3 linked regions of the Xanthobacter dioxanivorans genome follow. The protein of the gene in region 3 interacts with the protein of the main gene of each other region in a pairwise test. Links are inferred from orthologs where the notes say so. Each region holds a gene or a part of one and is shown on either strand. Other genes may lie near its edges. The genes, in order: EZH22_RS16395, sfsA and EZH22_RS08485.

Evidence for each region.
Region 1: the proteins of EZH22_RS08485 (region 3) and EZH22_RS16395 interact in binary tests that used the Escherichia coli proteins (3 or more experiments, as listed by UniProt). The link is inferred for Xanthobacter dioxanivorans from one-to-one orthologs.
Region 2: the proteins of EZH22_RS08485 (region 3) and sfsA interact in binary tests that used the Escherichia coli proteins (3 or more experiments, as listed by UniProt). The link is inferred for Xanthobacter dioxanivorans from one-to-one orthologs.

What each region holds. Positions count from the first base shown.
Region 1 is NZ_CP063362.1:3,522,500-3,525,626, forward strand. What follows is about bases 113-3,088. They hold EZH22_RS16395 (sulfate/molybdate ABC transporter ATP-binding protein), read right to left. Parts: upstream 2,139-3,088; coding sequence 1,086-2,138; downstream 113-1,085. Other genes in these bases: EZH22_RS16385 (DMT family transporter), read left to right, coding at 113-671; EZH22_RS16390 (hypothetical protein), read right to left, coding at 731-919; cysW (sulfate ABC transporter permease subunit CysW), read right to left, coding at 2,135-3,004; cysT (sulfate ABC transporter permease subunit CysT), read right to left, coding at 3,037-3,088. Outside these bases: more of EZH22_RS16385, read left to right, coding at 1-112; more of cysT, read right to left, coding at 3,089-3,127. UniProt on the Escherichia coli protein: Part of the ABC transporter complex CysAWTP involved in sulfate/thiosulfate import. Responsible for energy coupling to the transport system.
Region 2 is NZ_CP063362.1:5,733,072-5,736,078, forward strand. What follows is about bases 111-2,966. They hold sfsA (DNA/RNA nuclease SfsA), read left to right. Parts: upstream 111-1,109; coding sequence 1,110-1,823; downstream 1,824-2,966. Other genes in these bases: EZH22_RS26705 (ImuA family protein), read right to left, coding at 111-435; EZH22_RS26710 (PaaI family thioesterase), read left to right, coding at 598-1,110; EZH22_RS26720 (L,D-transpeptidase), read left to right, coding at 1,960-2,964. In the rest of the region: more of EZH22_RS26705, read right to left, coding at 1-110. UniProt on the Escherichia coli protein: Binds to DNA non-specifically. Could be a regulatory factor involved in maltose metabolism.
Region 3 is NZ_CP063362.1:1,792,004-1,795,022, reverse strand. What follows is about bases 13-2,880. They hold EZH22_RS08485 (glutamate-5-semialdehyde dehydrogenase), read right to left. Parts: upstream 2,134-2,880; coding sequence 892-2,133; downstream 13-891. Other genes in these bases: EZH22_RS08480 (hypothetical protein), read left to right, coding at 2,421-2,880; EZH22_RS08490 (nicotinate-nucleotide adenylyltransferase), read right to left, coding at 188-895; rsfS (ribosome silencing factor), read right to left, coding at 13-111. Outside these bases: more of rsfS, read right to left, coding at 1-12; more of EZH22_RS08480, read left to right, coding at 2,881-2,915; EZH22_RS08475 (hypothetical protein), read right to left, coding at 2,997-3,019. UniProt on the Escherichia coli protein: Catalyzes the NADPH-dependent reduction of L-glutamate 5-phosphate into L-glutamate 5-semialdehyde and phosphate. The product spontaneously undergoes cyclization to form 1-pyrroline-5-carboxylate.

The sequences.
Region 1 (3,127 bases), 1.7 Mb from region 3 along the record:
CTTCCTCGACCACCATCTACATGGCCACGCCCCTCATCACGACGGCGCTCGCCGTTCCCATGCTGGGCGAAAAGGTGGGTTGGCGCAGCTGGTGCGCGATCATCATCGGTTTTCTCGGCGCGGTCATCGTCACCCGGCCGGAGCCTTCGACCTTCCACATCGTCGCCATCCTGCCGCTGCTCGCCGCCTTCTTCGGTGCGGTGCGCGATGTCTCCACGCGCGGCATCGGCATGCAGATTCCCGGCGCGGTGGTCGGGTTTTCCGGCACGTTGGTGCTGTGCGCCACCAGCGCCGTCTTCGCCCTTTCCGAAACCTGGATCATGCCTTCACCACGGGTGCTGGCGTATCTCGCCGTTGCGGGGATCGTGTTCGCGGTCGGTACGCTTGCGCTTGTCTTCGCCTTCCGCAGCGCGCCCGTCGCCTCGGTCTCGCCCATGCGCTACCTCCTGGTGCTGGGTGCGCTGGTGTCGGGGTATTTTGTCTTCGGCGACCTGCCGGATGGCTGGACCGCCATCGGCATGGCCCTGGTGGTGGGCGCGGGCCTCTATGCGCTCCAGAGCGAGCGCCAGAAAAGCCAGGCGGCGCGCCGTGCCGCCGCCGGCGCCTCCGGCCGTGGCGGGGCCACGGCCTCCGGTCGCCCGGCTCCCGCCTGCGGCCCCTCGCACGACTGAGCGGTGGGCCTCCCGGATCCGGCGAAAGCGGTTGTGCCGGGATGCCGTGCGTTTGAAGGTCAGTTCTTTCGTGGCCGATAGTCGCCGGTGACCGGGTCCCGCTCCAGCGGGATGGTTTCCAGCTCGCCGGTGTCGGCCGCGCGGTGGCGGTCGAGGGCCTCGTTGATCCGACGTGTCTCCGCCGTGATCACCCGCGCGAGGGCGACGGCGCCGAGGGCACCCAATGCGACGAGAACAAACGCGGGCACGGGCCTTCTCCCTTCCGGCCGCCGATGCGGCATGCCGCATGATTCATTCACCACGGCCCCGTGGCGAAAAATCGTCAGGCCGTGCGAAACCGGCGCGGCGCCGGCCGCCGGTCGTCCCCCCCACCGGGACACATCCCTGTCGCAGCGGGGCTTTCGCCGCCTCGCCCTAATGCGAAGCCTGAGGAAATACCTTGTAGCGACGCGGCATCAGGCCCACCTCGGTGCCCGGCTCCAGCGTCTGGCCGTGGGGAACCGCGGCTTCGACGATGACCGGGCCGCTCGAGCCGGAGAGCGCCACGTCGGCCCGCCGGGTCGGCCCGAAGGTGCGCACCGCCAGCACCTTTCCGGCGAAGGGGGTGGCGGCCGGGTCGGCGAGGTCCACGTCGTGGGGGCGGGCGAGGATGCGCGCCGGCCCGTCCGCGACGCCCTGCGAATCGAGACCCAGCGCCCGCGTGCCGAGATAGAGCGCGCCGCCGCGCACCTCGCCGGGCAAAGCGATGGTCTCGCCGATGAAGTCGTGCACGAAGGCCGTGGCCGGATTGTCGTAGACCTCGGCGGGCGAGCCCACCTGCTCGATCCGGCCGTGACCCATGACCACCACGCGGTCGGCCAGCTCCAGCGCTTCTTCCTGGTCGTGGGTGACGAGCACGGAGGTGACCGGCAGCTCCTCGTGCAGGTGGCGCAGCCAGCGGCGCAGCTCCTTGCGGACCTTGGCGTCCAGCGCCCCGAATGGCTCGTCCAGCAGCAGCACGCGGGGCGAGATGGCGAGCGCGCGGGCGAGCGCCACGCGCTGGCGCTGGCCGCCGGAGAGCTGGGAGGGATAGCGCTCGGCCAGCCAGTCGATCTGCACCAGAGAGAGCAGCTCGTTCACCTTCTCGCGGATGGCGGCCTCGGGCAGCTTGTCCGCGCCGCGCCGCACGCGCAGGCCGAAGGCCACGTTCTCGAACACGTTCATGTGCCGGAACAGGGCATAGTGCTGGAACACGAAGCCCACGTTGCGCTCGCGCACGGAGCGCGACAGCGCGTCCTCCCCGTCGAAGCGCACCTCTCCCGTGTCGGGCCATTCGAGGCCGGCGATGATGCGCAGCAGCGTGGTCTTGCCCGACCCCGAGGGGCCGAGCAGGGCGACGAGCTCGCCCGAGCGGATGGTGAGGCTCACATTGTCGAGCGCTGCGAAAGTCTTGAAGCGCTTGGTGACGCCGACGACGTCGATGGTCATCTGTCTCCCTCGGCGAGGCGGTGTTCCAGGATGGTCTTGGCGATGAGCGTCACCAGCGCCAGCAGCGCCAGCAGCGACGCCACCGCGAAGGACGCGACGAACTGATATTCGTTGTAGAGGATCTCGATGTGCAGCGGCATGGTGTTGGTGAGGCCCCGCACATGGCCCGAGACCACCGAAACGGCGCCGAACTCGCCCATGGCGCGGGCGTTGCAGAGCAGCACGCCGTAGAGCAGCGCCCATTTCACGTTGGGCAGCGTCACACGGAAGAAGGTGGAGAGGCCGGAGGCGCCCAGCGAGATGGCCGCTTCTTCCTCGGACGTCCCCTGCTCCTGCATCAGCGGGATCAGCTCGCGCGCCACGAAGGGGAAGGTGACGAAGATGGTGGCGAGCACGATGCCCGGCAGGGCGAAGATGATCTTGATGTCCCATGCCGCCAGCTCGGCCGCGAACAGGCCCTGCGCGCCGAACAGCAGCACGTAGACGAGGCCGGCCACCACCGGGGAGACGGAGAAGGGCAGGTCGATGAGGGTGATGAGCAGGCTCTTGCCGGGAAACTCGAACTTGGCGATGGACCAGGCCGCCACCAGCCCGAACAGCAGGTTCGCCGTCACCGAGATGGCCGCCACGATCAGGGTGAGGCGGATGGAGGCGAGCGCGTCCGGCTCCACCAGCGCCGCCACATAGGCCGCCCAGCCGCGCCGGAACGCTTCGTAGAAGACGGTGACCAGCGGCAGGCCGATGAACAGGAACAGGAAGGCGAGCGCGATCGCCGTGAGCGTGATGCGCACCCAGCGCGGCTCGGTGCGCACCGGCCGGCCGCCATGGCCGGTATAAGCGCGCGACTGGGCGAGCGCCGAGGGCATGCCCTCGCTGGCGGCGACGTGGTCGAGGGCGCTCATGCGTTCCGACCCCCGCGTTCTTCGGCCCAGCGCTGCAGGCGGTTGATGATGAGCAGCAGCACGAAGGAGGCGAGCAGCATCACCGTG
Region 2 (3,007 bases), 3.9 Mb from region 3 along the record:
CACGAACAGGACGTCCTGCGGCCGGCGCACGCGCACCACGATGAGCGCACCGGGGGACAGGCCGAAGGCGGCAAGCCCCGGCGCGTAGAAGGTGCCGGCCTCCCACGGCACCAGATCCTGCTGCACCACCAGCAGCGGCCGGCGGCGCTGTGCCACCGCGCGGGCGGCGAGCCCCAAAGCGAAGGCGCCGAGCACGCCCGCATGCTCCGCCGCCGCCGACGCCTCGTGGAGGCCGCCCCACAGGAGGCCGCCGCCAAGGACGCCATCCACCTGCGGCACCCCCAGCAACAGGCGCGCAGGCGCCCCGCCTTCCGACGCGGGGAAAGTCCCGGACGGGTCGGGTGATGCCTCGCCCCGCTCGATGGCCGCGATCGTCCGGCGCAGACGCGCGACATCGGCCGCGGAGCGGGATGCTTCCGTGGAACATGACGGCACGACCGCCTCTTTCGTTCTCTATTTGTTCCTATAGATTCCGGAAGCCTGGGGCTGAGTCAAGGCAGCCGCGCTCCTCCTCCCCGCCATGCCCCCAAAGGCAATGGATGCGAACCGCCCGCGATCGGCTATGGTCGCCTCCCCCGTCCCGATCCCCCCGCCGAGATGACACAGCCCGACCTCACCCCCCAGAACACCACGCCCCAAGGCTCCGTTTCCGAAGCCTTCACCCCCCGGGATCCCGCCTTCGAGACCAAGGTGCGCGAGAGCTTCGCGCGCCAGCCCTTCATGGCCACCCTCGGCGCCGTCCTGGGCGCGGTGGTGCCGGGGCGGGTCGAGGTGGTGCTGCCCTATGCGGAGGGCGTTACCCAGCAGCATGGCTTCTTCCATGGCGGCTCCATCGGCGCCATCGCCGACACGGCGGGCGGCTATGCCGCCTTCACCCTGTTCCCGCCCGGCTCCACGGTGCTGACCGTGGAATACAAGATCAACATCATGTCCCCCGGCAAGGGCGAGCGGCTGGTGGCGGTAGGCGAGGTGACGCGCGCCGGGCGCACCCTCACCATCGTGCGCGTGGACGTCTATGCCGATGCGGACGGCGCGCGCACCCATTGCGCCACCGCCACGCAGACCCTCATCTGCCTGCACGGCAAAAGCGACGGGCCGGCCGCCGGCTGATGCGCTTCGCCACCCCTCTCATTCCCGGCCGTCTGCTCAGGCGCTACAAGCGCTTCCTCGCCGACGTGGTACTGGCGGACGGCACGGAAACCACCGCGCACGTGGCCAATTCCGGCGCCATGCTGGGGCTTGGCGCCCCCGGCAGCCGGGTGTGGCTCTCCCGCTCGCCCAATCCCGCCCGCAAGCTGGCCCTGAGCTGGGAGCTGGTGGAAGCCGACTTCGGGGCAGGGCCGGAATTGGTGGGGGTGAACACCATGCACCCCAATCTGCTGGTGGCCGAGGCCATCGCGGCCGGCCACGTGCCGGCGCTTTCCGGCTATGCCCGCATGCGGCGCGAGGTGAAGTACGGCAAATCGAGCCGCATCGACATCCAGCTGGAGGACGAGGCAAAACCCCTCTGCCTCGTGGAGGTGAAGAACGTGCACCTCATGCGCGCGCCGGGCCGCGCCGAGTTTCCGGACTGCGTCACCGCGCGCGGTGCCAAGCACCTCGAGGAGCTGGCGGCCGAAGCGGAAAAGGGCAACCGCTCGGTCATGGTCTATCTGAGCCAGATCGGCTCGGCCCGCACCATCGGCCTCGCCCGCGACCTCGACCCCGCCTATGGCCGCGCCTTCGACCGGGCGCGCGCCGCCGGCATCGAGGCCATCGGCCTCGTCTGCCGCATCGATCCCGAGGGCATCGAGGTGGCGGGCCTCGTTCCCATGACGGGGTGAGGACGAGGTGAGACAGATCGGCCGCCGCACCTCCCCCTCCGTCAGCGCGCGCATCTCCTCGCATGCGCGCATGGACAGGCCCGCCGGGCCGCGCCACACATAGAACATTCATCGATTCGCACGTTGGGGATCCGGCATGCCCTTCACCCTCCACCTCACCCGGCGCGGCACCTTCAGGCTGGCCGCGACGCTCGCGGGCGCGCTCGTCGCCGACGCATTCCTGCCGGCCCGCGCCGAGGAGGACCCGGACGTGGAGGCCATCAAGGCGCTGAAGCCCGGCCAATGGGTCTGGTATCCCGAGCGGGCGCCGGACGGCTTCGTCGCCGTCGTGGTGAACCTCACCGACCAATTGTGCTTCGTCTACCGCAACGGCGTGCGCATCGGCGTCGCCACCGTCTCCACCGGCAAGGAGGGGCACGACACCCCCACCGGCGTCTTCACCATCCTCGGCAAGGACGTGGACCACCACTCCTCGCTTTATAACGACGCCTCCATGCCCTACACGGAGCGCCTCACCTGGTCGGGGGTGGCGCTGCATGCGGGCGGGCTGCCCGGCTATCCCTCCTCCCACGGCTGCGTGCACTTGCCGCTCGCCTTCTCCAAGCTCCTGTTCGGCATCACCCATGTGGGCACGCCGGTGATCATCGCCGATGCCCACAGCGCCCCCGAGGACGTGATCCACCCCGGCATCGTCATGAGCGAGGGGCTGGACGAGGAGCTTGCCGTCTCCGCCACCGGCCAGGGCGCGCCACAAGACGCCGCCGCGACGCCGGAGCCCGTCTCCATGGTGGTGAGCGGCGCCGACCGCAGCATCACCGTGCTGCGCGGGGCGCAGACAGTGGTGCAGGGGCCGGTGGTCATCACCGCCCCCGAAGAGCCCCTCGGCAACGTGGTCTACGTGCTGGTGACCAAGGACGGCACCGCCCCGCGCTGGAGCGCCATCTCCTACGAAGGCGGCCAGCAGCCCGCCGGGATGGCGCAGGAAGCCCTCGCCCGCATCACGGTGGGCCCTTCCATCAACAAGCAGGTGGCGGCGCTGGTGGTGCCCGGCGCAACGCTCTTCGTCACCGACCTGCCGGCCCATCCCGGCACGCGCAGCGAAGGCGGCTTCGTCATCATGACCCACAAGGCGACGAGCTGATGGGCTTTCCCCGCCCCGGCCGCGCGCGCCTTGCCGCCGCGTT
Region 3 (3,019 bases):
GTCCAGCCGAGCTGTGACGAGGGCGAGAATCTCCGCAGCGTCGGGATACGCCTCGGAGACCGTGGCGGGTGCCGAAATGTCAGCGGCCGCCAGAAGAGCCGTTGTGGACAGGGGTCCAGATCCTCTTGATGAAGGCGACGGTCCAAACCGTCGCACCCCCATAGAATGCAGGTAAATCAACGAATTTTCAAGAAGTTTGGCGCAGCCCCCGCCCCAGGCCCCCGGACGCCACCCCTCGCGCGGCGCGGATTCCCGTTGAAGACATGGGGGATTTCAGCCCGTGCAGGAACACCCAGGCCGGCGGATCGAGGTCCGCGAGCACCTTGGCGTCGCTCTCGTCGATGCGGTAGGGCGCCAGCGCCCGCGCCGCCACCGAGGCCGTCGCGGCGAGGCTGTTGCCCATGCGGTCCACCACCGCGATGGGCATGAGGTCGGCGATGGCGCGCCAGCGCTGCCAGCGGTCGAAACGGGCGAGGTTGTCCGCGCCCATGATCCACACGAAGCGCACCGTGGGCAGGCGGCGGACGAGATAGGCCATTGTGTCGTAGCTGTAGCGCACGCCGAGCGTGGCCTCGAAGCCGGTGACGTCGATGCGCGGATGGCGTGCCACCGCCCGCGCCACCGCCACGCGCTCCTCCAGGGGCGGCAAGGCCCGGTTGTCCTTCAGCGGATTGCCCGGCGTCACCAGCCACCACACCCGGTCGAGACCGAGCCGGCGCATGGCGAGAAGGCTCGCGGCGCGATGGGCGCCGTGGGCCGGGTTGAAGCTGCCGCCGAACAGGCCGACACGCAGGCCCGGAGTCACCCACGGCAGGTGGCGGGCCGCGCGCGGGCTGACCCCGCCGGCCCGCGCCGGGTCCGCGACCGTCCCATCCCGCGCGGCGGCAGAACTCACGGGCGCGTCTGCCCGGAACCGTGGATGCGGTACTTGAAGGAGGTGAGCTGCTCCGCCCCCACCGGGCCGCGCGCGTGCATGCGGCCGGTGGCGATGCCGATCTCCGCGCCGAAGCCGAACTCGCCGCCGTCGGCGAACTGGGTGGAGGCATTGTGCAGCACGATGGCGGAATCCACCTCCGCCAGGAAGCGCTGCGCCGCCGCATCGTCCTGGGTGACGATGGAATCGGTATGGTGGGAGCCGTGCGCCTCGATATGGGCGATGGCGTCGGCGAGCCCGTCCACCACCTTGGCGGCGATGATGGCGTCGAGATACTCGGTGTCCCAGTCGGCATCGCTGGCCGGCCTCACCCGCGCGTCCACCGCCTGCACGGCGGCATCGCCCCGCACCTCGCAGCCGGCGGCGATGAGCATCTCCACGAGGGGCTCCAGGTAGGTGCCGGCGACGGCCCGGTCCACCAGCAGCGTCTCCGCCGCCCCACACACGCCAGTGCGGCGCATCTTGGCGTTCAGCACCACGGACTTGGCCATGTCGAGGTCGGCGGCCTTGTCCACATAGACGTGGTTGATGCCGTCGAGATGGGCGAAGACCGGCACCCGCGCGTCGCTCTGCACCCGGGCGACGAGGCTCTTGCCGCCGCGCGGCACGATCACGTCCACATTTCCGTCGAGGCCCGCCAGCATGTGGCCCACGGCGGCGCGGTCGGCCACGGCGACGAACTGCACCGCATCCTGCGGCAGGCCCGCCGCCGCCAGCCCGGTGACGAAGGCCCGGTGGATGGCGCCGGATGTGGCGAGGCCATCGGAGCCGCCGCGCAGGATCACCGCATTGCCGGCGCGCAGGCAGAGCGCGGCGGCGTCCGCCGTCACGTTGGGCCGGCTTTCATAGATGACGCCGATGACGCCCAGCGGCGTGCGCACGCGCTCGATGACCATGCCGTTGGGCCGGGTCCAGCGCTCGGTCACCTTGCCCACGGGATCGGGCAGGGCGGCCACCGCCTCGACCCCCTCGGCCATGGCCTCGATGCGGGCGGGCGTGAGGGTGAGGCGATCGAGGAAGGAGCCGGTCATGCCGTCCACCTTCGCCTTGGCCACGTCGCCCGCATTGGCGGCGAGGATCTCGGCGGCGGCGGCGCGGATGGCGGCGGCGGCGGCAAGAAGCGCCTGCGTCTTCACCTCGGGCTCCGCCAGGGCAAGCGTGCGCGCGGCGGCGCGGGCGCGCCGGCCCATGTCCAACATGTAGGCATCAAGCGCCGCCCCGGCGCCGGCCGGCGGCACGGACCGGTCCGCGGCGGCGGAAACATCGGTTCGGGCGGCGGAGGCGGTGGCCATGGGGGGTCTCGCTGGCAGAAAGGACGGATCCGCCCGGAAACCCAGGCGGGAGGCTTTCCCTAGCACGATGCAAGGGGATTGCGACAGATCCGTGCCGCCGGCCTCATGCACCGTCACCTCTCGGACTTGTCAGGACAAGCCGGCGCAAAGGGTGGCAAGGATAGGCCATCGCCGTCTTCGGGAACCGACCGCCCATGCGCACCGCGCTTCTTCTGGGTCTTCTGGGCCTTCTCGTCCTGCCGGGCCCGGTTGCCGCCGGCGATGCCGACATTCCGCAGGCGCGGGCGCGGGCGGCGACCGGCGGCGGCACCATCGCCGAGGCAACCCTCGCCGGCCCCGCCGACCGCACCGGGCACGTGGTTCCCGGGGCGCCGGCGGAGGCATCGCGGCTCGTGGTGCGCATGCACGACGGGCGGGTGCTGGACTTCAGCCTGCCCGGCGGCGAGATGTTCGAGGACCTCGCGCCGCGCATCGCCGACCTCGACGGCGACGGGGTGGCCGACCTCGCCATCCCCAGCTTCGACCGCAGGCGCCTGCGTTTCCTGTCGTTCAGGGGCGGGGTGCACGAGATCTCTTCCCCGCCCCTGCCCACGGCGGCGGTGACCGATTTCGGCCTGTTCACGATGAACGGAAAGCCCGCCGTGGAAGTGGGCCTCGCCGACGGCGCGCACGCGCGGCTGGCGCCCTGAGAGGGCGAGCGGGCGCTCAGGCGGGGCGCCCGGTTCAAGGATCCGGAGCAGGTGACCGATGCCGGGAAACGGGGAAATGCCCTAGGTGCCGGGCGTGCCGTCGC